DNA from 3 places in the Alsobacter sp. SYSU BS001988 genome. Region 2 is predicted to be linked to each of the others. Evidence: predicted binding sites of a transcription regulator. Region 2 holds the regulator's gene; each other region holds the start of a gene.

Region 1 (9,935 bases), on a different contig from region 2:
CGGCGACCCGCTGATGTGGATCCTGTCCTGGGCCAACGCGCAGGAGGACAGGCTGGGCGGCCTGAAGGCCGGGCAGGTCGTGACGACCGGCAGCCTCACCATTCCGGCGCTGTTCGAGAAGCCGACCCGCATCGAGGCCGAACTCGACCGGATCGGGCGGGTGTCGGTGGAGCTGGCCTGACGATCAGGCCGGCGGCGATCCTTCGCCAGGGTCGTCCTGCGTCAGCAGCCCGGCCGCCGTCCTGAGGTCGGCGACGAGCGCGCCGAAGGCGGCCCGCTTCTCGTCCTCGGTCTGGAGCCGCAGGATGTAGGACGGATGCGTGGCGATCACGCCCCAGCGTCCGTCCCCCAGCCGGAAAGGGCGGCCGCGCTCGCGCGTGACCGCGACGGAGCGGCCCAGCACCGCCTGCGCGGCGGAGGCGCCGAGCAGGACCACCACGGCCGGGTCCACGGCGGCGAGCTCGCGCTCCAGCCAGGGCAGGCAGGCGTGGATCTCGCCCGCCGAAGGGCGCTTGTGGATGCGCCGCTTGCCGCGCGGCTCGAATTTGAAGTGCTTCACGGCGTTGGTCACATAGGCGCGGTCCCGGCCCACGCCGGCCTCCGCCAGCGCCCGGTCGAAGACCTGCCCGGCCGGCCCCACGAAAGGCCGCCCGGCGATGTCCTCCAGGTCGCCCGGCTGTTCGCCGATCACCATCAGCCGCGCGTCGGCCGGGCCCTCGCCCGGCACCGTCTGGGTCGCGTGCTCCCAGAGCGGGCAGGCGCGGCAGCCGCGGGCCGCCGCCGCAATCGCCGGCAGGTCGGCCGGCGGGTCCTCGTCCGGCGCCCCGGCGTCAGGGGCGGGGGGCGGCTCCGCGCCGCGGCGCTGCACCGGCCAGGTCGGGGCGGCCTCGATCATGGCGGCGGTGCGGGCCGGCGCGGTCGCCACGAGGTCGTGGATGAGCGCGGCCTCGGGCAGGTTCTTCCAGAAGCGCTTGGGCATCTCGGCCCGCATCGCGTCGGTGTTGAGGCGCGCCGGATTGAAGATGCTGGCGTAATAGGAGCGCCAGAGCTCCTCCAGCGGGTCGCCCTCCGGGGCGTCCCGTTGCGCCGCTCCCGGGCCGAACAGCACCTCCGCGCCCGTCCAGTGGGCCGACCGCTCGGGCGTGAGGATCGTCCAGCGCAGGCTGGCGAAGCGCTTGACGAAGAACGGCGCGGCCGCCTCGACGATGTGGTGATCCGGCTCGTACCAGGCCACGAAGGCGTCGCCGTCCGGGCCCGGAACGTCCCGGAAGCGCACGAAGGCGTGCATCTTGTGGATGTCGCGCTTCACCGCCTTGGCGAGATCGGCGAGGCGCATGACGTCCGGGTCGGAGGCGACGGAGAGCAGGCGCGGTTCGTCCGCCATGCGCCAGAGGAGCTGGTAGATGAGGCGGAAGCGCCCGGGCTCGCGGTGGAGCGCCGCCGCGCCGGCCGCCTCCAGGAAGGCGCGGGACACGCGAGGCGCGGTCCGCGGGGCAGCGCCAGGCTCGGGCTCCCGTCCGGGCGGGGAGGGCGCGGCCTCGGCCGCGGCGAAGAGATCGTCGGGCCGTCCGCCCGTGTCCCAGACGACGTCCTGAGGGGGGACGCCGTCGCGCAGCAGAAGCCGGGCGGCGTCGCGGAAGCCGGCGAAATCGGCGTCGCCCGCCAGGCGCACGCGCCTTCCGCGCGGCGCCCCGGAGGGAGGATAAGGGAGCTGGTCCATGCGCCTCAGGCGGCCGCGAACAGGTCCAGCTGGCGCGCCGCGTTCGGCCTGAGCCAGCTCTTCAGGTCGGCGCGGTCCAGGAGATTCGTCGGCCGGTGGTCGGGCAGCACCAGGAAGGGCGAGACCTTGCGCAGCGACACCTTCAGGCGCGCCAGGTCGTCGGTGCGCAGGCTGCGCACGCGGCGGGACGAGAGGATGCGGTCCACCGTCCGCACGCCCAGCCCCGGCACGCGAAGCAGCTCCTCGCGGCTGGCGAGGTTGACGTCGAGCGGGAAGCGCTCGCGATGCTTGAGCGCCCAGGCGAGCTTCGGGTCCATGTCGAGCGACAGCATGCCGTCCTCGCCCCCGGCCACGATCTCGCCCACGGCGAAGCCGTAATAGCGCATCAGCCAGTCGGCCTGGTACAGCCGGTTCTCGCGCACGAGCGGGGCGGGCTTCAGCGGCAGCGCCTTGCTGGAATCCGGGATGGGGCTGAAGGCCGAGTAATAGACGCGCCGCAGCCGATAGCCGCTGTAGAGAGACGCGCTGGTCTGCAGGATGTGCGAATCATCCGCGTCGTCCGCGCCGACGATCATCTGCGTCGACTGGCCGGCCGGCGCGAAGCTGCGGCCATGAGCGCGCGGCGCCTCCTCGATGGAGCCGCGCAGCTGGCCCATGGAGCGTCGGATCGCGCCCATCTCCTTGCGCGGCGCCAGCCGCTCGAGGCTCTCGGGCTTGGGCAGCTCGATATTGACGCTCAGGCGGTCGGCCCAGCGCCCGGCCTCCTCGATCAGGCGGGGATCGGCGTTGGGGATCACCTTCAGGTGGATGTAGCCGCGAAAACCGTGCTCCTCGCGCAGCGTCCGGGCCACCCGCACCAGCTCCTCCATGGTGTAATCGGAGCTCTTGATGATGCCCGACGACAGGAACAGGCCCTCGATATAGTTGCGCTTGTAGAAGTTCAGCGTCAGCCGGACCACCTCCTCCACGCTGAACCGCGCCCGGCGGACATGGCTGGACGACCGGTTGATGCAGTAGAGGCAGTCATAGATGCAGGCGTTGGTGAGCAGGATCTTCAGCAGCGAGACGCAGCGCCCGTCCGGCGTGTAGCTGTGGCAGATTCCGGCTCCGCCGGACGACCCGATGCCCTTGCGGTCGAGCGAGTCGCGTTTCGTCCCCCCGCTCGACGCGCAGGAGGCGTCGTATTTGGCGGCGTCAGCGAGGATCTCGAGCTTGCTTTTCAGGTCCATGCCGGTGTCCGCCGCCTCCTCTGAAGATGGACGGTTACGATAGATCGTTCGATCTTTGTTCTCAAGCCGCGATGCGCGCCGGCCGTGCGACAGAGGGTCACTGCCCGTCGATTCCAGCGTCGGACCGCGTTGGACGACATCGCCACCATGGAGACCGCGCATGAGCAAGACGGCGGAGAAAACCAACCCCAAGCTGTGGGACAAGGTGAAGACGGCGGTGCAGAAGGGCGACAAGGGCGGCAAGCCCGGCCAGTGGTCCGCCCGCAAGGCCCAGATGGCCGTCCAGGAGTACAAGCACGAAGGCGGCGGCTATCGCGGCAAGAAGACGGCCGACAACCACCTCGTGGAGTGGACCCGGGAGGAGTGGGGCACGAAGTCCGGCCACAAGAGCGGCGAGACGGGGGAGCGCTACCTGCCCAAGGAGGCGCGGGAGCATCTCAGCGACGCCGACTACAAGCGGACCACCCGCAAAAAGCGTGCGGATTCGCGCAAGGGCCGCCAGTTCTCCCGGCAGCCGGCCGACATCGCCAAGAAGACGGCGGCGCATCGCCACGACGGCGCCGAGCGCGCCACCAAGGCGGCCCTCTACGCCGAAGCGCGCCGGCGCGACGTCCCGGGGCGCTCGCGCATGAGCCGCGACCAGCTCGCCCACGCGCTTGGACGCGAATAGGCCGATCAGATCCGCACGGTCGACGCCCGGACCACGAGCTCGGGCTTGATCAGGAAACGCCGCGGCGGCAGCTCGGGATGCTCGATGCGCTCCATCAGCATCTCGGCCGCCCGGCGGCCCATCTCGGCGTGGTGGTTGCGCACGGTGGTGAGCGCCGGATACCACTGGGCCGCTTCCTGCACGTCGTCGCAGCCCACGATGGAGAAGTCGACGCCGGCCTCCCGTCCCCGGTGGCGCAGGCCCAGAAGCGCGCCGAAGGCGGTCAGGTCGTTGAAGCAGAAGGCCGCCGTGGGCGGCTGCGGCAGGTCCAGCACCGTCTGGACGCCCGCGAGGCCGGTTCGCCGCGTGCCGAAATCCTTGTAGATCAGGGCCGGGTCGATCGGCAGGCCGTGGCGCTTCAAGGCGGCCTCGTAGCCGCGGTGCCGGGCGCGGCCGGTCGAGGTGCCGTCATTGCCGCCGATCATGGCGATGCGGGTGTGGCCGTAGGACACGAGGTGGTCGATGGCGAGCTGCACGCCGTAGACGTCGTCCGACCCGACGAAATCCAGCCCGACCCCCTCGATCTCGCGGGAGATCTGCACCACCGGGATGCGGGCCGCCGTCAGATGCGCGAGGCTCTCCACGGTGGCGCCGCCGGCCGGGCACAGGATCATGCCGTCCGGGCGATACTCCTTCAGGGTGCCGAGCACGCGCTCCTGGCGCTCCAGGCTCTCCGCGTAGGTCCCGAGCAGGATGGTGCGCCCCGCCTCGGCGGCTGTCTCCTCGACGGCGACGAGCATCTCGGCGAAATAAGGGTTGGTGATGTCGTGGAAGCCCACGGCGATCATGTTGGTGCGGGCGGTGCGCAGGCTCGCGGCGCTGCGGTTGTAGATATAGCCCATTTCGCGGGCGAGGGTCTGGACGCGGCTCTTGGTGGCGTCCGCCACCACGGGGCTGTCGCGCAGAGCGAGCGAAACGGTCGCGGTGGAGACCTCCAGCCGTTCGGCGATGACCTGAAGCGTCACACGGCCCCGTTCGCCCCGGCTCGCGACGTCCTCGATGCTCATGCGTTTCGGCTTCCTGTTTCCCCTCCGGGCTCGCATGATGGCGGCCCGCCGGCCCCGCCCGTCCCTTTTCGCGCGGCGCGCCGCGCGCAGGATGGTTCAGACCAGAATACGAGCACAAGACTTGGGAGTGCGCACAGTGTCAACGGATCGCGAGCGTATCGGCTTCATCGGGGTGGGCCTGATGGGCCATGGGATGGCCAAGAACATCGTCGAGAAAGGCTATCCGCTCACCGTCATGGGCCACCGCAACCGGAAGCCGGTCGAAGACCTGCTCGGCCGCGGCGCGCGGGAGGCGAAGACCCCGCGCGAACTGGCGCAGGCCTCCACGATCGTCTTCCTGTGCGTGACGGGGTCGCGCGAGGTGGAGAGCCTGGTGCGCGGCAAGGATGGGCTGATGGAAGGCCTCGCCAAGGGCTCCGTCGTGGTCGACTGCTCCACCTCGGATCCGAATTCGACCGTGGCGCTCGCCGCCGCGCTCGAGGCCGCGGGCGTCACGCTCGTCGACGCGCCGCTGTCGCGCACCCCCAAGGAGGCCTGGGAGGGAACGCTCGACACCATGGTGGGGGCGAGCCCGGAGGTGTTCGCGCGGCTCAAGCCCGTGCTGGACACGTGGGCCGGGCGCGTCATCCATATCGGCGGCACGGCCGACGGGCACCGCATGAAGCTCCTCAACAACTTCATCGCCATGGGCTATGCGGCGCTCTACTCGGAGGCGCTCACGCTGGCCCAGAAGGTCGGGATCACGCCGGAGCGTTTCGACAGCGTCGTGCGCGGCGGGCGCATGGACTGCGGCTTCTACCAGACCTTCATGCGCTGGACGCTGGAGGGCGACCGCGACGCCCACAAGTTCACGCTCAGCAACGCGTTCAAGGACATGCGCTACCTGGAGTCCATGGCGGACGCCGCAGGCCTCGCCAACCCGGTCGGCAACGCGGTCAAGAACGCCTATGCGCTGCCGGTCGCGGCCGGCCAGGGCGACGACTACGTGCCCATGCTGGCCACCTATGTGGCCAGCCTCAACGGGACGTCCCTGCCGCAAAAGGGCTGATCTCCTGTTGGAAACGTTGATCGGGATCAACGAGCGGCGGCGCGGCGCCTGACACAAGGGGACCGTCAGGCCTCCAACCGGTGACGCCATGTCTCCCGCCGCGCTCTCTCCCTCGCTGATCCTCGCCGAACGCTCGGCGCCCCGCTACACGAGCTATCCGACCGCGCCGCACTTCTCGGGCGCGGTCGACGCCGGCGTGGCGCGCCATTGGCTGGGCGAACTCCCTGCGTCGGCCAGCCTCTCGGTCTACCTGCACGTGCCCTACTGCACGGCCATCTGCACCTATTGCGGCTGCAACACAAAGGCCGTGCGCCGGTCCGATCCGCTGGACGCCTATACGGAGACGCTGCTGGACGAGATCGGCCTGGTCTCGGCCGCGACGCCCGCCCGCCGGGTGACGCACATCCATTGGGGCGGCGGAACGCCCAGCCTGCTCGGCCCGGACCGGCTGCTGCGCGTCGCCGAGAGGCTCGGCGCGAGGTTCGACCTCTCCGCCGTCGCCGAGCACGCCATCGAGCTCGATCCGCGCACCGTCGACGCGGCGCTGGCGACCGGGCTCGCCCGCATGGGCGTCAACCGCGCCAGCCTCGGCGTGCAGGACCTCAACGCCCATGTGCAGGCGGCCATCGGCCGCATGCAGTCGCTCGAGGTGGTGTCGCGTTGCGTGGCGCATCTGCGCGCCGTCGGAATCGACGCGATCAATTTCGACCTGATGTACGGTCTGCCCAAGCAGAGCGTCGAGGACGTGATCCGCTCCGCCTCGCTGTCCGCCGACCTTTCGCCGAGCCGCTTCGCGATCTTCGGCTATGCGCATGTGCCGTGGTTCAAGACGCATCAGCGGCTCATCGACCAGGCGTCCCTGCCGGGGGCGGCCGAGCGGCTGCAGCAGTCGGAGGCGGCGCGCGCCGCCCTGCAGGAGCGCGGCTACGAGGCCATCGGGCTCGATCATTTCGCGCGTCCGGACGATCCGATGGCGGTCGCCGCCCGGGAGGGGACGCTGAAGCGCAACTTCCAGGGCTACACGACCGATCGCGCCGACGCCCTGCTGGGGCTCGGGGCCTCCTCCATCGGGCGGCTGCCGAAGGGCTTCATGCAGAACGCCCCCGACGTGGGCGGCTGGCGCAAGGCCGTCGAGGCGGGCTCCATCCCGGTCACGCGCGGCGTTGCGCTCTCGGTCGACGACCATGTGCGCTCCGACGTGATCGAGCGGCTGATGTGCGGCTTTGCGGTGGATTTCGGCGCGGCGGCCGAGGCGGCCTATGGCCATTCCGAGGCGCTGGACGACGCCATCCCGCATCTCCGGACGCTGGACCGCGACGGCGTGGTGCGGGTCGAGGGCCGGACCGTGACGATGACGCCGGAGGGACGTCCGTTCATGCGCCTGGCGGCGTCCGCCTTCGACGCCTATCTGCGGGCCGGCGCGGCGCGGCACTCGGCGGCGGTCTGACGGCGTCAGGCCCGCTCGCCGCCGCGCTCGCGCAGCAGGAGATAGAGCCCGGAGCCCACAACGATGAGGGCGCCCAGCACGGTGTAGCGGTCGGGAACGTCGCCGAAGACCACGTAGCCGAGCGCGATCATCCAGAGCAGCTGCGTGTAGATGAAGGGCGACAGCACCGCCGCGGGCGCACGCTGGTGGGCCAGGATCAGCAGGAAGTGGCCGAACCCGCCGAAGACGCCGGTCATGCCCATGCCGACCCAGATCCACGCGTTGGCCGGCCATTCCCAGAACAGCGTCAGCAGCGGCGTGAGGATGACGACGCCCGCCAGCCCCGAGTAGAACAGCGTGGTCTGGGGCGGGTCGAAGAAGGCCAGCTTGCGGGTGGAGATGTTGTAGAGCGCGTAGCAGAGCATGCCGGCCATCGACACTAGGGCGGCCGGATGCATGCCGAGCCCCGGGCGCGCGACGACCAGCACGCCGACGAAGCCGATCACGATCGCCACCATCCGGTGGGGGCTGATCGCCTCGCCCAGCAGGGGCTTGGCCAGCAGCGCCACCAGCAGCGGCGTCGCGAAGGAGATCGAGACCGTCTGGGCGAGCTGCAGATAGTGCAGGGCGAAGAAGTTCGTCGCCGTGGAGGCGAAGAGCAGCAGCGAGCGGGCCGCCTGGAGGCCGGGGCGGGTGGTCCGGCCCACGCCCGGCCGCGTCAGCGGGTTCAGGACGGCGGCGACGAGCAGCACGTTCGAGATGTACCGCGCCCAGGTCGTCTGCAGCGACGGAATGGACTGGTTCAGCCACTTGGCGGTGGCGTCGAGCATCGAGAAGCAGACGAAGGCGCAGCAGATCAGCAGGATGCCGATCAGCCGATCGCGCGCGGCGTCCTTGGTCGCTCTCGGGGGAATGACGTCCTTCATCGATGGATGGCCCGCGCCCGGGCCGTCTCGCCCGGCGCGAACTCTAGGGCATGGCGGCGGCGCTTCGTACTCTCCCCCGGCATGGCGCCCCTGCGCCCAGGGCCGCCGGCTCAGCCCGATGCGGTGGCGCCGGCCTCCAGCGCCGCCGAGGCCTGCGCGCAGATCGCCAGATAGGCGGGATCCCGCCGCAGCGCGGGCGTACGCTCCGGGGCCAGCGCGACGGCGATCTCGCGGGCGACCCGGCCGGGCCTCGGGCTCATGACGCAAAGCCGCGTCGACAGGTACACGCTCTCATAGATCGAGTGGGTGACGAACACGGTCGTGCAGCCGATCTGGCGGGTGAGGGCGATGAGGTCGTCGTTCAACCGGAAACGGGTGATCTCGTCCAGCGCCGCGAAGGGCTCGTCCATCAGCAGCAGCTGCGGCCGCGTCACCAGCGCGCGGGCGATGGCGACGCGCATGCGCATGCCGCCCGAGAGCTCCTGGGGCAGGGCGTCGGCGAAGTCTCCGACGCCGACCAGATCCAGGAGCTCGCGCACGCGCGCCGCCGCCTCGCGCCGCGATTCGCCGGCGATGCGCAGCGGCAGCCAGACATTGTCCGCCGCAGAGGCCCATGGCATCAGCGTCGGATCCTGGAACACGAAGGAGACAGCGCCCGCGGCCTTGGCCAGCGCCGCGCGCTCGACCGTTCCGCTCGTCGGCTCCTCGAGGCCCGCGACGATGCGAAGGGCGGTGGTCTTGCCGCAGCCCGACGGGCCGAGCAGCGCCAGGAACTCGCCGGCGCGCACATCGAGGTCGAGGCCGGACAGGGCCTCGGTTCCGCCGTCGAAGATCTTTCCCACGCCCTTCAGGCGCACCAGAGAAGCGCTCACGGCCCAGCCATAGCGGCCGCAGCCCGGCCCGTCACGCGACGAAGCCGCGGGGCGGGCCCGCGGCTTCCCCATCAAACCCAGGGCCGGCCTCAGGCCGCCCTGCGCGCCTGCGCGTCGTCATGGGCGAAGGCGGCCGCGACCAGCGCGCCCAGGTCCGGCGTCGGGGCGCGTTCGCCCGTCGGGCTGACCAGTCCGCGCGCGCCCGTCAGCGCGCCGGGAACGAGCTCCAGCCCCAGGAAGCGCTCGCGCTCCACCGGCCCCGGCAGCCAGAGGCCCTGGGTCAGGGCGGCCGAGAAGCCGAACCGCTCGTAATAAGGCGCGTCGCCGACCAGCAGCACGGCGCCGCGACCGGCCGCCGCCGAGAGGCTCAGGGCGGCGCGCATCAGCTTGCCGCCGAGGCCTTCGGAGCGCGCGCCCGGGTCGACGGCGAGCGGGCCCAGCATCAGGGCCGAGCGGCCGGGACCCGCGCTGACGTTCCACAGCCGCACCGTGCCGACGAGCCGGCCGCCGCGATGGGCCGCCAGGGCCAGCGCCGGCAGGCGGCCTTCGCGCAGGCGCTCGCAGGTCTTCGCGTGACGCGCGGGCCCGAAGGCGGCGTCGAGCAGCTCCTCGCGGGCGTCGACATCGGCGGGGGTCTCGGGGCGGATGGTCAGGCCCGTGAGGGCGGCGTCGGTGAGGTGGATCATGGCCGTGCTCCTTCCCCGCCCGGCGCGCGGCCGGAACGGATCGAATCCAGATCGAGGGTTCGTGGGGAAGCTGGGCCCGCCGTTCCGTCTGGAACGTCGCGGACCCGAGACGCGGGCGCGGGAGAGTGCGCGCCGAGGCCTGGGATCTCCCCAGGCCAGCCGTGGCCGCCGGCTTTGGGCCGGCGGCGGGCTCAGATCACGTAGGATCGGAGCGGAGGGAAGCCGTTGAACGCGACGGCCGAGTAGGTGGTCGTATAGGCGCCCGCGCCTTCGATCAGCACCTTGTCGCCGATCGAGAGGCTCACCGGGAGC
Region 2 (9,935 bases):
ATCGTGCTGCGCACCGCGGTGGTCAAGGACGGCCGCATGTATGTCCAGGCCGGCGCCGGCATCGTCTATGACAGCGACCCGGACTCCGAGCAGCAGGAATGCGTCAACAAGGCCAAGGCCCTGTTCCGCGCCGCCGAGGAGGCCGAGCGCTTCGCCAGCGCGGCCCGGCGCGGCCAGTGAGGGCGTCGCGCGCGCCGGCCCGCGGCTTGACGCGCCGCGGCGGGACGCCTCAAAAGGGAGCGGCGCAGCCGGACCTCAGCCGATGACGACCGTCACCCTCATCGACAACTACGACAGCTTCACCTGGAACCTGTACCACGACCTCGGCCGGCTGGGCGCGACCGTGGAGGTGGTCCGCAACGACCGGATCACGACGCGCGAGCTGCTGGACAAGGCTCCCGACGCCGTCCTCCTGTCGCCCGGCCCCGGCACGCCCGACGACGCCGGCGTCTGCCTGGACCTGATCGCCCAGGCGGCCGGCCAGATCCCGATCTTCGGGGTCTGCCTGGGGGTGCAGGCCATGGGCCAGGCCTATGGCGGCTCCGTGCGCCGCGCGCCGCGGCCGATGCACGGCAAGGTCTCCACGATCCATCACCGCGGCCAGACCGTGTTTCGCGGCATCAACGGATCCTTCCGGGCGACCCGCTACCATTCGCTCGTCGTCGACCGGGCGGACTTCCCCGACGCGCTGCAAGTCACCGCGGAAAGCGAGGACGGGCTCGTGATGGGGCTCTCGCACAAGAGCCTGCCGGTGCATGGCGTGCAGTTCCATCCGGAAAGCATCCAGTCCGAGCACGGCTTGACGATCCTTCACAATTTCCTCGACCTCGCATCCGAATGGAATAAGACGAGACGCGGGCGGGCGGTCGCCTGAGCCGCTGCGGAGCCTCGCCATGGACGCTTTCAAGCCCATCCTCGCCAAGGTCGCGACCGGCAGCCCCCTGTCGCGCGAGGAGGCCGAGCACGCCTTCGACACGATCCTGTCGGGCGGATCGACCCTGGCGCAATCGGGCGCCTTCCTGATGGCGCTGCGGGTGCGCGGCGAGACGGTGGACGAGATCGCCGGCGCGGTGGCGACCATGCGGGCCAAGATGCTGCGCGTCGAGGCGCCGGCGGACGCCATCGACATCGTCGGCACCGGCGGCGACAATTCCGGCTCCTACAACGTGTCCACTCTCGCGGCCATGATCGCCGCCGCATGCGGCGTACCCGTGGCCAAGCACGGCAACCGCGCCGCCTCCTCCCGCTCCGGCGCGGCCGACGTGCTCGCCGCCCTCGGCGTCAAGGTGGGGCTCGAACCCGCCCGGGTCACCCACTGCATCGCGGAAGCCGGCGTCGGCTTCATGTTCGCCCCGACCCACCACGCCTCGATGCGCCATGTGGCGCCGGTGCGCGTGGAGCTCGGCACGCGCACCATCTTCAACATCCTCGGCCCCCTCTCGAACCCGGCCGGCGTCAAGCGCCAGGTGCTCGGCGTGTTCTCCGAGAGCTGGCTGCAGCCGATCGCCGACACCCTGAAGGTGCTCGGCTCCGAGCGCGTCTGGGTGGTCTATGGGCGGGACGGCCTGGACGAGATCACCACCACGGGCGAGACCGCCGTCGTGGCGCTGGAGGACGGGCGCACCCGCTCCTTCACGATCACCCCCGAGGAGGCCGGCCTCGAGCGCGCGCGCCCGCAGGACCTCAGGGGCGGCGAAGCGGACCACAACGCCGCGGCGCTGCGCGCCGTGGTGTTCGGCGAGCGCACCCCCTATCGCGACATCGCCGTGCTGAACGCCGCGGCCGGGCTCGTGGTGGCCGGAAAGGCCGCGACGCTGCGCGACGGCGCGTCCATGGCCCAGCAGGCGATCGACAGCGGCGCGGTGCGCTCGGTGCTCGACCGCCTCGTCTCAGCCTCGAACGGGTGAGCCCGGTGTCCGACATCCTCGCCAGGATCGAAGCCTACAAGCGCCGCGAGATCGCGGCCGCCAAGGACATTGCGCCTCCGGCCGAGATGGAGCGCCGGGCGCGCGCCGCCGCCCCTCCCCGCGGCTTCGTGCAGGCCATCGAGGCCCATCTGGCGCAGGGCCGGCCGGCGCTGATCGCCGAGATCAAGAAGGCGAGCCCCTCCAAGGGGCTCATCCGCGCCGACTTCGACCCCGCCTCCCTGGCCCGCGCCTATGCGGAGGGCGGCGCGAGTTGCCTGTCGGTGCTCACGGACGAGCCCTCGTTCCAGGGCCGGGCCGACTATCTCGCCGCGGCGCGCGACGCCTCGGGGCTGCCGGCGCTGCGCAAGGACTTCCTGTTCGAGCCTTACCAGGTCTACGAGGCCCGGGCCTGGGGCGCCGACTGCATCCTCGTCATCATGGCGTCCGTGACCGACGCCGAGGCCCGCGACCTCGCCGCGACGGCGCGCGATTGCGGCATGGACGTGCTGGTCGAGGTTCACGACGCCCCCGAACTGGACCGGGCGCTGCGCCTCGACACCCGCCTGGTCGGCGTCAACAACCGCAACCTGCGCACCTTCGAGGTGAGCCTCTCCGTCTCCGAGGAGCTGGCGGGCCTGATCCCGGCGGACCGCATCATCGTCGGCGAGAGCGGCGTCTTCACCCACGACGACATCCTGCGGCTATCCCGCTCGCGGATCGACACGTTCCTGGTGGGCGAGAGCCTGATGCGGCGGCCGGACGTCGCCGCGGCCACCCGGGAACTGCTGTTCGGCGACGCCGCCAAGGCGGGGGCGGCGTGAGCGGGCTCACCCATATCGACGCCAGCGGCGCCGCCGCCATGGTGGACGTGTCGGAGAAGGACGTGACCTCGCGCACCGCCGTGGCCGAGGGCGCGGTGGTGATGCTGCCCGAAACGCTGGCCCTGATCCGCGCCGGCGACGCCAAGAAGGGCGACGTGCTCGGCGTCGCCCGCGTGGCGGGCATCATGGCGGCCAAGAAGACGCATGAGCTGATCCCCCTCTGCCATCCCCTGATGGTGTCGAAGGTCGCCGTCGACCTCGTTCTCGACGAGGCTTTGCCAGGCGTCCGCGTGACCGCTGTCGTCAAGGTGTCCGGCCAGACCGGCGTGGAGATGGAGGCGCTGACGGCGGTCTCGGTGGCCTGCCTCACCGTCTACGACATGGTGAAGGCGGCCGATCGCGGCATGCGGATCGAGGCGGTGCGCCTGCTCCGGAAGGACGGCGGAAAATCCGGCTCCTGGCGGGCCGAAGAGGCCCCTGCCCGCTCGTCATGACCGCCCCGCGCAAGGCCCGGAAGGATTGACCATGACCGCATCCGAGCCGCTCCTCTCCGTCGACGAAGCCCTTACGCGGGTGCTGGATGCGGCCCGCCCGGTGCTGCCGGCCGAGGACGTCCCCGTCGCGGACGCGCTGGACCGGACCTTGGCGGCGCCGCTCGCGGCGTTGCGGACCCAGCCGCCCTTCGCAGCCTCCGCGATGGACGGCTACGCGGTGCGGGCCGCGGACGCCGCGGCGGGAGCGCGGTTGCGGGTCGTCGGCGAGGCGCCGGCGGGCCGGGCCTTCGGCGGCACCGTCGCGCCCGGCGAGGCGGTGCGGATCTTCACCGGCGCGCCCATTCCCGACGGCGCGGACGCCATCCTGATCCAGGAGAACGCACGCGCGTCGGACGGCGCCGTCACCGTGATGGAGGCGCCGTCGCCTGGCCGCTTCATCCGGCCGGCCGGGTTGGACTTCGCGACGGGCGACGCCCTGCTCGCCGAGGGCCTGCGGCTGACCCCGCGCAGCGTCGCGCTCGCCGCCGCCATGGGCCATCCCATGGTGAGCGTGCGGCGCCGCCCGACCGTCGCGGTGCTGGCCACGGGCGACGAGCTCGTCAGGCCGGGCGAGGCCGCGAGGCCGGACCAGATCGTCGCCTCCAACACCTATGCGATCGCCGGCATGGTCCGCCGGGCCGGAGGAACGCCTGTCGATCTCGGCATCGCGGGCGACAGCTTCCAGGCGCTGGAAGAGGCCATCGAGGCCGCGATGGCGGCGAAAGCGGACGTGCTGGTGACCCTCGGCGGCGCCTCGGTGGGCGACCACGACCTCGTGCAGTCCGCACTGACCCGGCGCGGCATGACGCTGGGCTTCTGGCGCATCGCCATGCGGCCCGGAAAGCCCCTGATCTTCGGCCGCATGCAGGGCATGGCCATCCTGGGCCTGCCGGGCAACCCGGTCTCGTCCATCGTGTGCGGCCGGCTCTTCCTCGCTCCACTGATCCGCGCGCTCCAGGGCGACCCGAAAGCCGGGGCCGACGTCACCGAGACGGCGACGCTCGGCGCCGACGTCGCGGCCAACGACTCGCGCCAGGACTACCTGCGCGCGACGCTGGAGCGCGGACCCGGCGGCGAGCTCCGCGCCACGCCCTTCGGGCGCCAGGATTCATCGATGCTGCGGGTGCTGGCGCAAGCCGACTGCCTCCTGGTGCGCAAGCCCCACGCCCCTCCCGGCAAGGCCGGGGACCCCTGCCGCATCGTGAGGCTCTGAGCAGGCGCGCCCGACGGCCGACGCCAGCGGCATCGGGCCGACCGCTTCCAAGCCCGCCGGCCTGACGCTGCGACGCGCCCCGCGCGGGCGGCGGCCTGACCTCCATGACGGAATCGCGGGGGACGATTGCGGAACACAGGCTGAACATGTATGGTTTGTTCGTGATTTGTTTTGACGAGTCGCCGGGTGGTCCCGGCCGCCGTCGGACAGCGGAGATCCTTGCGCGATGTTGACGCGAAAGCAGCACGAACTCCTGCGCTTCATCCACGATCGCCTGCGCGAGGACGGCGTGCCGCCCTCTTTCGACGAGATGAAGGAGGCGTTGGACCTGAAATCGAAGTCGGGCATCCACCGCCTCATCATGGCGCTGGAGGAGCGCGGCTTCATCCGCCGGCTGCCCAACCGGGCGCGCGCCATCGAGGTGGTGCGGATGCCCGAGCAGTCCGTGCCGGGTCAGGCGCCCCGGGGCCGCTTCAGCCCGAACGTCATCGAGGGCAATCTCGGCAAGCTCCGCCCCAAGGTCCTGGGCGAAGAGGCTAACCAGAACGTGTCCATCCCGGTGATGGGCAGGATCGCGGCGGGCACGCCGATCTCGGCCATCCAGTCGCGCAGCCACACGATCAGCCTGCCGCCGGACATGCTCTCCTCCGGCGAGCACTACGCCCTCGAGGTCCGCGGCGATTCGATGATCGAGGCGGGCATCCTCGACGGCGACACCGTTGTGCTGCGCAAGCAGGACAACGCCGACAATGGCGACATCATCGTCGCCCTGATCGACGATGAGGAGGCGACGCTGAAGCGGCTTCGCCGCCGCGGCTCCTCGATCGCGCTCGAAGCCGCCAACCCGGCCTTCGAAACCCGCGTTCTCGGTCCCGACCGGGTGCGCATCCAGGGCAAGCTGGTGAGCCTGCTGCGCAAATACTGAGCCTCGGTTCGGACGCGTCGCGCCGGTCACCTTCTCCCGTCGAGGGGATCGGGGTCGGGATCGGCGTCATCCTCGGGGCTCAGGGCCGGCTGGACAGGCGCCGCCGGTTCCGTCCGCGGATCGGGCGGCGCGGTGCGGGCCGCACGAGTCGTCCTGGCTCTGGGCGACGGGATCTGCGGACCTTGGCTGGGTTTGGCCTGCGCTGGCGTGACGTCAGCCTGCGCGGCGTCAGCAGGCTCGGCGTCGCCAATAGCGGATCGCGGCTCCGCCGGCGCCAGCGCTGACGGCGCGCTCGTGGCCTTGCTCTTCTTTTTCTTTTTGCGCGAAGGCGGCGACACGGCCGGGCGCGCCTCCTGCGTCTGCGCGCCCCCATCCTCAGCCGCAGGCGCGGCGGCCGGCGGGCTGCGGACGGGCTGGGCGGGAGCGCCGGCCGGAGCCCTCGGGGCCGGCGGTGCGGGAGCAGGAGCCATCGGCGCGCTGACCGCCGCTTCGTCGTCTTCCTCGCCATGGGAGGGCGTCCCGCCCTGCGCGGCGCGGGCGCGGGCGGCGGCCGCGGCCTCCAGCGCCTTGGCGCTGGGCTCGCGCGGCGCCGCGGGCCGCGGGATCCAAGGCCGGTCCCGCTGAGGGCTGCGCTCGCTCTCGATGCGGAAACCCTCTCCCTCGCGGACCAGCGCCACGGCGCCCAGCGCGGCGAGGCGCGTCCGGTCGAGCACCAGCGGACGGTCGCACCAGGCGGGCGCGGCGAGCGGGGTGACGATGACGGCGGCGCGGCCGCAGTCCTCCGCGAAGGCCGCCGCCGAGAGCACCTGCGACAGGGCCTCGCCGTCCGCCATTTTGACCACGCAGCCGAGCGGATCGCAGGACGCGCCGGCGCCGAGGCTGGGGTCGCCGACGCCGCGGACGTCGCCATCGGCCCTGAGCCACTGCTCGGTCACGAAGGATCCGGCCTGCCGGCCGACGATCACCATCCGGCCCTCGGGCCCGCGCACGGCCAAAGCGCGCCCGTCCCGCGCCATGACCACGTCGGGCGCGCGGGACTGAGCCGCCAGAAGCACGCCCGCAAGGCCGAGCGGCACGCCCAGCCACCGCAGCGCGGTCCGCCAGAGCGTCAGCCACAGGAGCGCGGCCGTGAGCAGCAGCACCGCCCCGGCTCCGAAGGCCGTCACCGCCTGGGTCGATCCCGACCAGCCATGGATGCGCGCGGAGATGCGGAGCATGCCCTCCACGCCCAGCCCCATGATCCGCCAGATCGGCCCGTCCAGGCCGAACGGATAGGCGATCGCGCCCAGCAGGGCGGCCGGCATCACGATCAGCGAGACCAGCGGCAGGGTCATGGCGTTGCCGAAAAGCCCGAAGGGCGTGAAGCGCTGGAAGTGGTAGAGGCCGTAGGCGCCGGTCGCCGCCTCGGCCACGAGAGTCGACAGCATGGTCCCGACGAGGTGGTGCTTCGCGCCCGCGACGGCGCGCCCGATCCAGCCGCTCGGGGGCGCCTTGGGGCTCGCCTGCGGCAGGCCCAGGCTCGTGAAGCTGCCCGCCTCCGGGTCGGCGCCGCCATGTCCGGGCCGCTCGAACACCGCGACCAGCGCCGCCACGGCGGCGAAGGACATCTGGAACCCCGGCGCCAGGATGGACTCCGGCTCGATCGCCAGGATCAGAAGCGCCGCCAAAGCGAGGTTGCGCATCGACAGCGCCGGCCGGTCGACCAGCATCGCGCCGAGCAGCACGAGGGTCATGACCAGGGAGCGGACCGTCGCCACGTCGCCGCCGGCGAACACCGTGTAGCCGGCTCCGGCGACCATCGCGCAGGCGGCGGCCCACTTCTTGATCGGCCGCCGCAGCGCGACGGCGGGCCAGAGGGCCAGCCCGGCCCGCACCAGCCAGAACACCATCCCGGCCGCCAGCACGAGATGGAGGCCGGAGATCGAGACGACATGGTAGATGCCGGCCGCCCGCAGATGGTCGTTCACCTCCTCGGGGATGAGCCCGCGCTTGCCGGTGACCAGCGCCGCCGCGACGCCGCCCGCCGCCCCGCCGATGGCGGTCGCGATCCGCTCCGTCATGGCGTTGCGCGCCCGGTCGACGGCGGCGAACAGGCGCCGATCCCAGGGGCCGTCCGGCGGCGCCGGCGCGATCGCGATGGCGCCGGACAGCGAGCCCACGGCCCCGATCGCGCCGAAATAGGCGTCCCGGGCGAAGTTGTACCCTCCGGGCCGCGACGGCTCCGGCGGGGGCAGCAGCCGCGCCGTAGCCGTGACGACGTCGCCGGCCCGGGCGGTCGGCCGGTTGGGCGTCGTCAGCCGCACCCGGTAGGGCATGGCCGAGGCGTCCACGCCTTCGATGCTGGAGGGGCGGATCATCAGGCGGCCGCCCGAGATGCGCGTCTCGACCGCCTCCACCGTTCCGGTGAGCCTGGCCACCCGCACTCTGTCGAGCACCGGCGCGGCCATCGCCAGCGTGCGCAGCGCCGCGGCCAGAAAACCGGCGAAGATCGCCGCGGCCGCCACGCAGGCGATGAAGGCCGGCCGGGAGCGCGGGCGGGCTGCGACGGCGCCGCAGGACGCGACGAGGAGGCCAAGCGCCGGGGCCCACCACGACGGCTCCTGCTCCGCGGCGAAATAGGCCAGCACGCCCGCGCCGGCCGCGACCGGGAGCCACAGGAACAGCCGGCGCTCCTCGATCTCCCGCTGGAAGAGCCTGCGCAGCGCCGCGCCGAAGGACGCGCCCAGCTCCAGGAGCCAGGTCGGCAGGCTCCGCCCATCCGGCCGCAGTCCGGCCAGGACGCCCGCCGCGCCGGCGGCGATCGCCGTCGCCCTGCCGGCTGGCGAACGGCCTCGTTCCATGCCGCGCATCCCGAAAGCGGGCGCCCTTAACCTCGCCCGCCATTGATGCTACACGACGGCCTCCTGCGGACCAGCGACGGGGAGTTGCATCGTCCGCCCCTGTCTTTTCCCGAGACCCTTCGCCCGATGTCCGCACCTGTCGTGACCCGTTTCGCTCCCTCGCCGACCGGCTTCCTGCATATCGGGGGCGGCCGTACGGCGCTGTTCAACTGGCTCTACGCCAAGCGTTTCGGCGGCAAGATGCTGCTGCGCATCGAGGACACGGATCGCGAGCGCTCGACGGAGCCCGCCATCGCGGCCATCCTGGACGGGCTGCAGTGGCTGGGGATCACCTGGGACGGCGACGTCGTCTACCAGTTCGCCCGCGCCGCGCGGCACAAGGAGGTCGCCGAGAAGCTCCTGGCCGAGGGCAAGGCCTATTACTGCTACGCCAGCCCGCAGGAGCTGGAGCAGATGCGCGAGCAGGCCCGCGCCGAAGGCAAGCCGATGCGCTATGACGGCCGCTGGCGCGACCGCGACCCCAGCGAGGCGCCGGCGGGCGTCAAGCCGGTGATCCGGCTGCGCGCCCCGACCGAGGGCGAGACCGTCGTCGACGACCAGGTCCAGGGCCGCGTCGTCTGGCAGAACAAGGACCTGGACGACCTCGTCCTGCTGCGCTCGGACGGCACCCCGACCTATATGCTGGCCGTGGTGGTGGACGACCACGACATGGACGTCACCCATGTGATCCGGGGCGACGACCACCTCACCAACGCGGCGCGCCAGACGCAGATCTACCAGGCCTGCGGCTGGGACGTGCCGAGCATGTCGCATATCCCGCTCATCCACGGGCCGGACGGGGCGAAGCTCTCCAAGCGCCATGGCGCCCTGGGCGTCGACGCCTACCGGGCGCTCGGCTACCTGCCCGCCGCGCTGCGCAACTATCTCGTGCGCCTGGGCTGGAGCCATGGCGACCAGGAGTTCTTCACCACGCAGGAGATGATCGACGCCTTCGATCTCTCCGGCATCGGCCGCTCGCCCGCGCGCTTCGACTTCGCCAAGCTGGAGCACATCAACGGCCACTACATGCGAACGAGCTCCGACGAGGATCTCGTCAAGGCGATCGAGGTCATCCTGCCCGAAGTCGGGCCGGCGCGAGGCGCGCCCGCGTCGCTGTCGCCCGCCCTGCGGGAGAAATTCGTGGCCGCCATGCCGGGCCTGAAGGAGCGGGCCAAGACGCTGATCGAGCTGATCGACAGCGCCTATTATCTCTACGCGTCGCGCCCGCTCGGCCTGGAGCCGAAGGCCGAGCAGCTGCTGGCCGACGGCGGCCGCGGCCGCATCGCGGCGCTGATGCCGGAGCTCGAGGCGCTCGAGGACTGGTCCGCGGCCTCGACCGAAGCCGCCGTCCGCGCCTTCGCCGAGACGACCGGCGCGAAGCTCGGCCAGGTCGCGCAGCCCCTGCGCGCCGCCCTGACCGGGCGAGCCACGTCGCCCGGCCTCTTCGACGTCATGGCCGTTCTGGGCCGCGACGAAAGCCTCGCGCGCCTGAGGGACCAGGCGCAGAAGGTCCCGGCCTGAGGACGGGCAGCCATGCACGGCCGAGCCCGACTTTCGGTGTGGTTGAACGCCCCCGGGAATTGGGCTAGCAAACGCTAGGCCTCAAGCGAACTTTCGGCGGCGGACCCGGTTTTTGCCTCGATTCCAGGCAAACCGA
Region 3 (9,935 bases), on a different contig from region 2:
CCGCGAACCATTCGCGGATCGGCGTGAACGCGCCCGTATAGGTGGCGGGGTTGGACCGCGGCGTCCGCCCGATCGGCGACTGGTCGATGTCGATGACCTTGTCGAGATGCTCGAGGCCCTCGATCGTGTCGAAGGGCGCGGGATGCTCCAGGGCCCCGTTCAGCCGCCGGGCGACGGCCTTGTAGAGCGTGTCGATGATCAGGGTGGACTTGCCGCCGCCCGAGACCCCCGTGACGCAGGTGAAGGACCCCAGCGGAATCTCGGCCGTGACGTTCTTGAGGTTGTTGCCGCGCGCGCCGGTGATCTTCAGCATGCGGCCCTTCTGGGGCTTGCGCCGCTTGGCCGGGACCGGAACGGACAGCTCGCCCTTCAGATAGCGCCCGGTGAGCGAGTTCTTGTCGGCGAGGATCTCCGCCGGCCGCCCCTGGCTGACGATTCGACCGCCGTGGATGCCGGCGCCCGGGCCGACATCGACCACGTAGTCGGCCTGCAGGATCGCGTCCTCGTCGTGCTCCACCACGATGACGCTGTTGCCGAGGTCGCGCAGGCGCTTGAGCGTCTGCAGCAGGCGCTCGTTGTCGCGCTGGTGCAGGCCGATGGAGGGCTCGTCCAGGACGTAGAGCACCCCCGTCAGGCCCGAGCCGATCTGGGAGGCGAGGCGGATGCGCTGGCTCTCGCCGCCCGAGAGCGTGCCGGAGGCGCGCGCCAGCGTCAGATATTCGAGGCCCACGTCGAGCAGGAAGGTCAGGCGCTCGCGGATCTCCTTCAGGATGCGCCCTGCGATCTCCGTCTGCTTGGGGTTGAGGGTCTCCGGCAGCGCGCCGAACCAGGCGTGCGCGTCCTTCACCGACAGGCGCGACACCTCGGCGATGTGCTGGCCCGCCAGCTTGACGGCCAGCGCCTCCGGCTTCAGGCGAAAGCCGCCGCAGGCCGCGCAGGGCGTCTCGGACATGAAGCGCGAGATCTCGTCGCGCGCCCAGTCGCTCTCCGTCTCCTTGTAGCGACGCTCCATGTTGCGCACGACGCCCTCGAAGGGCTTGCGCACCTCATAGGCCCGCAGCCCGTCGTTATAGGCGAAGCGGACGCTCTCCGAGCCGGTGCCGTACAGGATGACGTCGCGCGCCTTCTGCGGCAGGTCCTTCCATTTCGTCGTCAGCTTGAAGCCGTAATGGTCGGCCAGCGACGCCAGGGTCTGTCCGTAATAGGGCGAGGTCGACTTGGCCCAGGGCGCGATGGCGCCGCCGCGCAGCGTCAGGGTCTCGTCCGGCACGATCAGGACCGGGTCGACCGCCATCTCGTGGCCGATGCCGTCGCAGGTCGGGCAGGCGCCGAACGGGTTGTTGAACGAGAACAGCCGCGGCTCGATCTCGGGAATGGTGAAGCCGGAGACCGGGCAGGCGAATTTGGACGAGAACACCTGACGCCGGGGCTCGCCCTTCTCGTCCTTCTCGTCGGCGAACTCGACGACCGCGATGCCGTCGGCCAGGTCGAGGGCGGTCTCGAAGCTCTCGGCCAGCCGCGAGGCGATGTCGGGGCGAACCACCAGCCGATCCACCACGACGTCGATGTCGTGCTTGAACTTCTTGTCGAGCGCGGGGGCGTCGGCGATCTCGTGGAACTCGCCGTCGATCTTCACGCGCTGGAAGCCGCGCTTCAGGAACTCGGCCAGCTCCTTGCGGTACTCGCCCTTGCGGCCCCGCACCACGGGCGCGAGCAGATAGAGGCGCGTCTTCTCCGGCATGGCCAGGACGCGGTCGACCATCTGCGACACGGTCTGGCTCTCGATCGGCAGCCCGGTCGCCGGCGAGTAGGGGACGCCCACGCGCGCCCAGAGCAGGCGCATGTAGTCGTAGATCTCGGTCACGGTGCCGACCGTCGAGCGCGGATTCTTCGACGTCGTCTTCTGCTCGATGGAGATGGCCGGGGAGAGCCCGTCGATCTGGTCGACGTCGGGCTTCTGCATCATCTCCAGGAACTGGCGGGCGTAGGCCGACAGGCTCTCGACGTAGCGGCGCTGGCCCTCGGCGTAGATGGTGTCGAAGGCGAGCGACGACTTGCCCGAGCCCGACAGGCCCGTGAACACCACGAGCTCGTCGCGCGGGATGGTCAGGTCGACGTTCTTCAGATTGTGCTCGCGGGCGCCGCGGATCGCGATCACCCGCTGGTCGGCCCACCGCTGGGACGCGCCCCTGCCGGTCTCGGAGGCCTGTCCAGCTTTGGGGGCGCGATCAAAAAGTTCGTCGATGGCGGCCATACGGGGGCACCTGCATTGCACTGAAGGCGTGGGGGCCCACCCTGAGGAAGGCGACGCGCGACGGGATCGGATGTCTGAACGCCACATGTAGGGCTCAGGACGCCGCTGCGACAGGTCCGGCGAGATCCTGATGCGGCGACGAGTCCGGCCTTGATCGTCTAACCCGATCCTGATAGGAACACAACAGGAACAATCGATCGTGGCGATGTGGCAGGCGGTCCGGAACCTGCGGTGTGGATAACTCGGCCGATCCGGAGCGCCCTTCGCGCGGCGTCGGCCCGATGGTCTAAGGTCGCGCCAAACACATCGAGGAGATCCCCATGGCGGGCAGCGTCAACAAAGTCATCCTGGTCGGCAATCTGGGGCGCGATCCCGAGGTCCGGCGCATGAACAACGGCGAGCCGGTCGTCAATTTCAGCGTGGCCACGTCGGAAACCTGGCGCGACAAGGCCTCCGGGGAGCGCAAGGAGCGCACCGAGTGGCACAACGTCGTGATCTTCAACGAGAACCTCGCGAAGATCGCCGAGCAATATCTCAAGAAGGGCTCGAAGGTCTATCTCGAGGGCCAGCTGCAGAACCGCAAATACACCGACAAGACGGGAGCCGAGCGGACCGCGACCGAGGTCGTGCTGCAGCGGTTCCGGGGCGAACTCACCTTGCTGGACGGGCGCGGCCAGGGCGGAGGGATGAGCGACGACGAGGGCGGCTCTTCCGGCGGTTATGGCGGCGGCGGCCGGGGAGGGGATTTCGGACGCTCCTCGCCGATGGAGCGCCGTCCTGCGCCGGCGGGCGGCGGCGGGCGCTCCAACGATCTCGACGACGACATCCCGTTCTAAGGGACGCGTCCGCAAGGCTCGCCCGCCGGCTTGATCCTTGCGGGAGGCGTGTCATTCTGCCCGGAGGGCTCCGCTCTTTCCCCCGCGGGACCCTTCGGTCGAAGGCGCAGGTGAAGCGCCATGAACACTGGGGGAAGCGCCATGACGGACGCGAACGACGCGACCATCGCCGCCGCGACGACGCAGGACAGGCGGCCGGATCCCAAGGTTCGGGCGGCCACCGTGGGCGACATCGGCGAGGCGCTGGCCGAAGGCCTCCGGGACTTCCAGGCCGCGCCGCTCTATGGGCTCTTCTTCGGCGGGGTCTACGCGCTCGGCGGCGTCGCCATGGCGCTCGCCGCGACGGCCTGGGGCATGGCCTACCTCGTCTATCCGCTCGCGGCCGGCTTCGCCCTGATCGGGCCCTTCGTGGCCGTGGGCCTCTACGAGGTCTCCCGGAGGCGCGAAAAGGGGGAGCCGCTCGGCTGGGCGCCCGTGCTGGGCGTGGTCTTCGCGCAGAGCCGGCGCGAGCTCGGCTGGATGGCCTTCGTCACCCTCTTCATCTTCATGATGTGGATGTACCAGGTCCGTCTGCTGATCGCGCTGTTCTTCGGCTTTCAGTCCTTCACGCCGGACGAGTTGCTGCGGGTCCTGCTGACCACCCCCGAAGGCTGGCTCTTCCTCGGCGTCGGCCATCTCGTGGGCGCCATCCTGTCCGTGATCCTTTTTTCCGTGACGGTGGTGTCGTTCCCGCTCCTGCTCGACCGCGATGTGGACTTCATCACGGCCATGATCACCAGCGTGCGGGCCGTCACGATGAGCCCGGGCCCCATGCTGGGCTGGGCGGCGGTCGTCGTCGCGGTCCTGCTGGTGTCGTGCGCGCCGATGTTTCTCGGCCTCTTCGTCGCGCTTCCGATCCTGGGGCACACCACGTGGCGGCTCTATCGCAGGCTGATCGTGGAGGCTCCGCCGGCGTGAGAGCCGGCGGGTGACGCGCGTAGTCGGTTGCTTTAAGACGACGAGCTCAAGTCCACCATGCGTTGTGCAGGAGCGCGCCGAATGAGCCCCATCGATCTCGAAGCCATGCTTCAGGGCATCTCGCGCTGGGTTGCGATCGAGAGCCCGACGCGCGAGACGGCGGGCGTGAACCGCATGATCGACGCGGTGGCGCGAGACGTCGACGGAACCGCGATCGCGGTGGAGCGGATTCCCGGCAAGGATGGACTCGGCGACAGCCTGATCCTGCGGGCCGGACCGCAGAACGACCGTCCCGGCATCCTGGTGATGTCGCATGTGGACACGGTGCACCCGCTGGGTTCCATCGCCAGCGACCTGCCGATGCGCCGCGAAGGCGACAAGTTCTTCGGCCCGGGCGTCTACGACATGAAGGGCGGGGCGTATCTGGCGCTGGAGGCCTTTCGTCGCGTCGCGGCGTCGGGCGCGGCGACGCAGCCGCTGACCTTCCTCTTCACGCCCGACGAGGAGATCGGCTCGCCGACCACGCGCGGGCTGATCGAAGAGCTGGGCGCCAAGGCGTCCGCCGTGCTGGTGACGGAGCCCGCCCGGGACGGAGGCAAGATCGTCACCGGCCGCAAGGGAGTCGGGCGCTTCGACGTGCATGTCGAGGGGCGGCCCGCCCATTCCGGCTCGCGCCACGAGGATGGGCGCAGCGCCATCCGGGAGGCGGCCCGGCAGATCCTCGTGATCGAGGGCATGACCGACTACCCCCGCGGCGTGACCACCACGGTCGGCATGCTGGCCGGCGGGACGGCGGCCAACGTCATCCCCCAGCATGCCCGCTTCTCGGTGGACCTGCGCGTGGTCGAACCGCTGGACGGCGAGGTCTACAAGGCGAAGATCCTGGGCCTCAAGGCGGCGGATCCGGACATCCGGATCACGGTCGTGGGCGACATGAACCGCCCGCCCTACAAGAAGACGGCGGCCGTGGAGGGCCTGTTCCTGAAGGCGCGCGCCATCGCGGCCGAGATCGGGATCGACCTGCAGGACGTGCCGCTCACCGGCGGCGGCAGCGACGGCAATTTCACGGCCGCGCTGGGCGTCCCCACCTTGGACGGCCTCGGCGTGGACGGCGACGGCGCGCACACGCTGCACGAGCATGCGCTCGTGTCCTCCATCGTTCCGCGGACGCAGCTGATGGAGCGGCTGCTGACGTCGCTGCGCTGACCTCAGCCGGCCACGATCGCCCGCACGCCGTCGGCCACGAACTGGACGGCGAGCGCGGCCAGGATGACGCCAAGAAGGCGGGTCAGGACCACATTGCCGGTCACGCCGAGCCAGCCCGAGATCCGGCTCGCGGCGAAGAAGACGACGAGGCAGCTGAGGCAGACGCCGAGAATCACGGCCAGGAGCAGCAGCAGGCGGGTCGGGTCGCCCTGGGCCCGCCCCGCGAGCAGGATCGTGGCCGTGATCGCGCCGGGCCCGGCCATCAGCGGAATGGCGAGCGGAAAGGCCGCCACGTTGCGGATATGGTCGAGAGTGATGGCTTTCTCGGCCGCCTCGCCCTTGCGCTCGCCGCGGCCGCCGAAGACCATCTCGAAGGCGATCCAGAACAGCAGGAGGCCGCCCGCGATGCGGAAGGCGGGGAGGGTGATGCCGAGCGCGGTGAGAAGCTGGGCCCCGACGAGGCCCGAGGCGCCCATGATGAAGGCGGCGATCACGCAGGCGCGGACGCCGACCTGACGCCGCTCGGCGTCGCTCATGCCGCGCGTCACGCCCAGAAAAAGAGGCGCGAGGCCGGGCGGGTCGACGGTCACCAGCAGGGTGACGAGCGCAGAGGTGAGATAGTCCAGCAGCATGGGGCGAGCCTAAGCCGGACCGCGTCCGCGCGATACGCCCGAGAATGGGCCGGGATCGAACCCGCCTTCTGGCCGTTGCCCGCGCGCACATCGCCGCGCACGACCTTGGGGATCATCTAACGCCAACTCGCAACTTGAAATATATCAACCTATGGCGCAGGCTTTCTCGCGGACGGATTCGCGGCGAGAGCTCCCATGTTCCAGGCCATCTATAGCAGCGAACACCACCTGACGGTGGACAGCCGGGGTTACAGCCCCGAATTCAGGACGATCACGGAAGGCGCCCGGCGCCGCAACGAGGCTCGGCAGATCACGGGCTTCCTGATCTGCGCGTCATCCTGGTTCTGCCAGGTCCTGGAGGGTCCCGAGGGGCACGTCATGGAGCTGCTCGGTCGGATCGAGGACGACCCGCGCCACCATCGCATCCAGATCCTGCAGACCCGGTGGACGCGGGACCGCGAGTTCCCGTCATGGTCCATGGCCGGGATGACCCTGTGCCCCAACGCGATCGTGCTGCAGCTGATCCTTCTGGAGCGCCAGTTCAGCCGCAGGCACCCGCCGCGCGACAGGACCGCCAGCGAGCTCTTCGACCTGTGCCGGGCCTTGTCCGCCGCCGCCAGCCGCGAGGTCGCGCCGGCTTTCGTGTGAGGCGGGGCTCGTTCCGGGGCCATTTGCGCCTCGATCGGAGCCGCCCCGTCGTCAGCCCGACGGGCCGAAAAGGAGGGCCCCGGATCGCGCCCCGGAGCCGGATCTCGGCCGCAGCGTCGCCCGGTCCGCCCGCGGGGCGGCCGGCAGGCGTATAAGTCCTTGTTTTCTCGCTGATTCTTTGTCGATCAGCGTGCCCCCTGCGGGTGGCCTTCCGCGCCGGAATCGTTTAAGAGAAGGCACGCGAAAACACACACCCGGACAGCACATTGGCCGAAGACGAAAAGACCCCGCCCGCCGGGGGCGGCGAGGGACAGGACATTCGTCCCGTCTCCATCGCCGACGAGATGAAGCGCAGCTACCTCGATTACGCGATGAGCGTGATCGTCTCCCGCGCCTTGCCGGACGCCCGCGACGGCCTCAAGCCCGTTCATCGCCGCATCCTCTATTCGATGAACGAGAACGGCTACACGCCGGAGCGGCCCTACCGCAAATCGGCGCGCGTGGTCGGCGACGTGATCGGTAAGTACCACCCGCACGGCGACCAATCGATCTATGACGCGCTCGTGCGCATGGCGCAGAACTTCTCCATGCGCCTGCCCCTGGTCGACGGCCAGGGCAATTTCGGCTCGGTCGACGGCGACCCCGCGGCGGCGATGCGATACACCGAGGTGCGCCTCGCGCGGCCCGCGATGGGCCTGCTTGACGACCTCGACAAGGACACGGTCGACTTCCAGCCGAACTATGACGGTTCGGAGAAGGAGCCCACGGTCCTTCCGGCCCGCTACCCCAATCTGCTCGTCAACGGCGCCGGCGGCATCGCGGTCGGCATGGCGACGAACGTCCCGCCGCACAATCTCGGCGAGGTCATCGACGGCTGCATCGCCTACATCCAGGACCCGGCCATCACGGTCGAAGGCCTGATGGAGCACATCCTCGGGCCGGACTTCCCGACCGGCGGCTCGATCCTGGGCAAGGGCGGCATCCGCAACGCCTACCTGACCGGGCGCGGCTCGGTGATCATGCGGGCCAAGACGACGACCGAGCAGATCCGCAAGGATCGCGAGGCGATCATCGTCACGGAGATCCCGTACCAGATCAACAAGTCGACCCTGATCGAGAAGATCGCCGAACTCGTGCGCGAGAAGCGGGTGGAGGGCATCGCGGACCTGCGCGACGAGTCCGACCGCGACGGCATGCGCATCGTGATCGAGATCAAGCGCGACGCCATGGCGGACGTCGTCCTCAACCAGCTCTTCCGCTATACGGCGCTGCAGTCGAGCTTCGGCTGCAACATGGTGGCGCTGAATGGCGGGCGCCCCGAAACCCTCAACCTGCGCGACCTCATCGCCGCCTTCGTCGACTTCCGCGAGGAGGTGGTGAGCCGGCGCACGCGCTTCCTGCTCGGCAAGGCCCGCGACCGGGCCCATGTGCTGGTGGGACTCGCCATCGCGGTCGCCAATATCGACGAGGTGATCCAGACGATCCGCAGCTCGTCCGACGCCAACGCCGCCCGCGAGGCCCTGATGGGCCGCGACTGGCCGGCCAAGGACGTGGCCTCGCTGATCGCGCTGATCGACGACCCGCGCCACCGCGTGTCCGACCAGGACACCTACCGGCTCTCGGAGGCGCAGGCCCGCGCCATCCTGGACCTGCGCCTGCAGCGCCTCACGGCCCTGGGCCGGGACGAGATCGCGGACGAGCTGAACAAGCTGGCGGCCGAGATCTCCGACTATCTGGACATCCTGCGCTCGCGCGAGCGCATCATGGCCATCGTCTCGACGGAGCTCGCCGAGTTCAAGGCGGCCTTCGCCACGCCCCGCAGGACCATGCTGGTGGAGTGGGACTCCGACCTCGAGGACGAGGACCTGATCCAGCGCGAGGACATGGTCGTCACCGTGTCCCACGCCGGCTACATCAAGCGCGTGCCGCTCTCCACCTACCGGGCCCAGCGCCGCGGCGGCAAGGGCCGCTCAGGCATGCAGACCCGCGAGGAGGATTTCGTCTCGCGGCTCTTCGTGGCCTCGACCCACACGCCGGTGCTGTTCTTCTCGTCGCGCGGGCAGGTCTACAAGGAGAAGGTCTGGCGCCTGCCGCTCACCGCCCCGCAGGCCCGCGGCAAGGCGCTGGTGAACATGCTCCCCCTGCAGGGGCAGGAGCGCATCACCACCATCATGCCGCTGCCCGAGGACGAGGCCGCCTGGGACACGCTCGACGTCATGTTCGCGACCGCCTCCGGCGGCGTCCGGCGCAACAAGCTGTCGGACTTCGTGAACGTGAACCGCAACGGCAAGATCGCCATGAAGCTGGACGAGGGCGACCACATCGTCGACGTCCAGATCTGCTCGGCCGACGACGACGTGCTGCTGACCACGGCGCGCGGCCAGTGCATCCGCTTCTGCGTCGACGACGTGCGCGTGTTCAAGGGCCGCGACTCGACCGGCGTGCGCGGCATCGCGCTGGCCAAGGACGACACCGTCATCTCGCTGGCGATCCTGAAGCATGTCGAGGCTTCGGCCGAGGAGCGGGCGGCCTATCTCAAGATGCGCCGCGCCATCCAGGGCGAGAGCGTCGCCGACGAGGCGGCGACCGACGACGAGGAGACCGACGTGGTCGCGGCCCTGTCGCAGGAGCGCTACGCCGACCTGTCCGCCCGCGAGCAGGTCATCCTCACCCTTTCGCAGAACGGCTACGGCAAGCGCACCTCCGCCTATGAGGTCCGCGTCACCGGCCGCGGCGGCAAGGGGATCGTCGCCATGGTGGTGAACAGCCGAAACGGGCCCCTCGTGGCCTCGTTCCCGGTCGAGCATTCCGACCAGATCATGCTGGTGACGGATGGCGGCCAGCTGATCCGCTGCCCGGTCGACGGCATCCGCATCGCGGGGCGCGGCACGCAGGGCGTCATCGTGTTCAACACGGCCCAGGACGAGAAGGTCGTCTCGGTGGAGCGGATCTCCGACGAAGGCGACGACGCGCCCAACGGCAATGGCGATCTCGACGCCGATCCCGCCGGCGGCCCCCCGGAAGGCGGCATGCCGCCCGGCGGAACGGACGGCGACGCCGCCTGAATTCGGGCTGCCTCCGATGACCTGAAAGGCCGGCCTCGTCGCCGGCCTTTCTGCGTCGGGAGCTCGGCTGCGGCGGCGCGACGGGGAAAGTGCGCGGACCCGCCGGAACGCGGTTGCGCGGGGCCGGATGGGTGCTTATAAGCACGCCACGTCGGAGTGTAGCGCAGCCCGGTTAGCGCACTAGTCTGGGGGACTAGGGGTCGTGGGTTCGAATCCCGCCACTCCGACCATCTCATCGGTTGTTTTGAAAACGGGGCCTCGGCCCCGTTTTCCGTTTCCGGGCTCTGTGAGCCGCGCGGGACGATGTCCGCGGTTCATCATCCGGCGGGAATGCTCC

Evidence for each region. The regulator LexA, encoded in region 2, represses DNA repair genes until DNA is damaged. The targets are predictions, from matches to a motif close to TGTTCNNNNTGTGTTCNG.
Region 1: the regulator LexA is predicted to act here: its motif matches at 2,995-3,012, upstream of ACYVO7_RS16380 (putative DNA modification/repair radical SAM protein).
Region 3: the regulator LexA is predicted to act here: its motif matches at 2,429-2,446, upstream of uvrA (excinuclease ABC subunit UvrA).

What each region holds. Positions count from the first base shown of each region.
Region 1 is NZ_JBTAMK010000008.1:169,324-179,258, forward strand. It holds gene ACYVO7_RS16370 (fumarylacetoacetate hydrolase family protein) at 1-181, shown strand, start outside; gene ACYVO7_RS16375 (UdgX family uracil-DNA binding protein) at 185-1,672, opposite strand; gene ACYVO7_RS16380 (putative DNA modification/repair radical SAM protein) at 1,726-2,949, opposite strand; gene ACYVO7_RS16385 (hypothetical protein) at 3,110-3,619, shown strand; gene ACYVO7_RS16390 (LacI family DNA-binding transcriptional regulator) at 3,625-4,665, opposite strand; gene ACYVO7_RS16395 (NAD(P)-dependent oxidoreductase) at 4,802-5,713, shown strand; gene hemN (oxygen-independent coproporphyrinogen III oxidase) at 5,802-7,160, shown strand; gene ACYVO7_RS16405 (DMT family transporter) at 7,166-8,065, opposite strand; gene ACYVO7_RS16410 (ABC transporter ATP-binding protein) at 8,176-8,937, opposite strand; gene ACYVO7_RS16415 (GNAT family N-acetyltransferase) at 9,027-9,623, opposite strand; gene ACYVO7_RS16420 (type III PLP-dependent enzyme) at 9,815-9,935, opposite strand, start outside.
Region 2 is NZ_JBTAMK010000006.1:99,695-109,629, reverse strand. It holds gene trpE (anthranilate synthase component I) at 1-180, shown strand, start outside; gene ACYVO7_RS13735 (anthranilate synthase component II) at 263-874, shown strand; gene trpD (anthranilate phosphoribosyltransferase) at 894-1,907, shown strand; gene trpC (indole-3-glycerol phosphate synthase TrpC) at 1,913-2,728, shown strand; gene moaC (cyclic pyranopterin monophosphate synthase MoaC) at 2,725-3,222, shown strand; gene ACYVO7_RS13715 (molybdopterin molybdotransferase MoeA) at 3,254-4,474, shown strand; gene lexA (transcriptional repressor LexA) at 4,701-5,399, shown strand; gene ACYVO7_RS13705 (ComEC/Rec2 family competence protein) at 5,426-8,239, opposite strand; gene gltX (glutamate--tRNA ligase) at 8,366-9,799, shown strand.
Region 3 is NZ_JBTAMK010000018.1:29,725-39,659, reverse strand. It holds gene uvrA (excinuclease ABC subunit UvrA) at 1-2,254, opposite strand, end outside; gene ssb (single-stranded DNA-binding protein) at 2,575-3,090, shown strand; gene ACYVO7_RS22590 (DUF2189 domain-containing protein) at 3,232-4,047, shown strand; gene ACYVO7_RS22585 (M20 family metallopeptidase) at 4,129-5,253, shown strand; gene ACYVO7_RS22580 (MarC family protein) at 5,256-5,885, opposite strand; gene ACYVO7_RS22575 (BLUF domain-containing protein) at 6,081-6,533, shown strand; gene gyrA (DNA gyrase subunit A) at 6,800-9,598, shown strand; tRNA gene ACYVO7_RS22565 (tRNA-Pro) at 9,751-9,828, shown strand.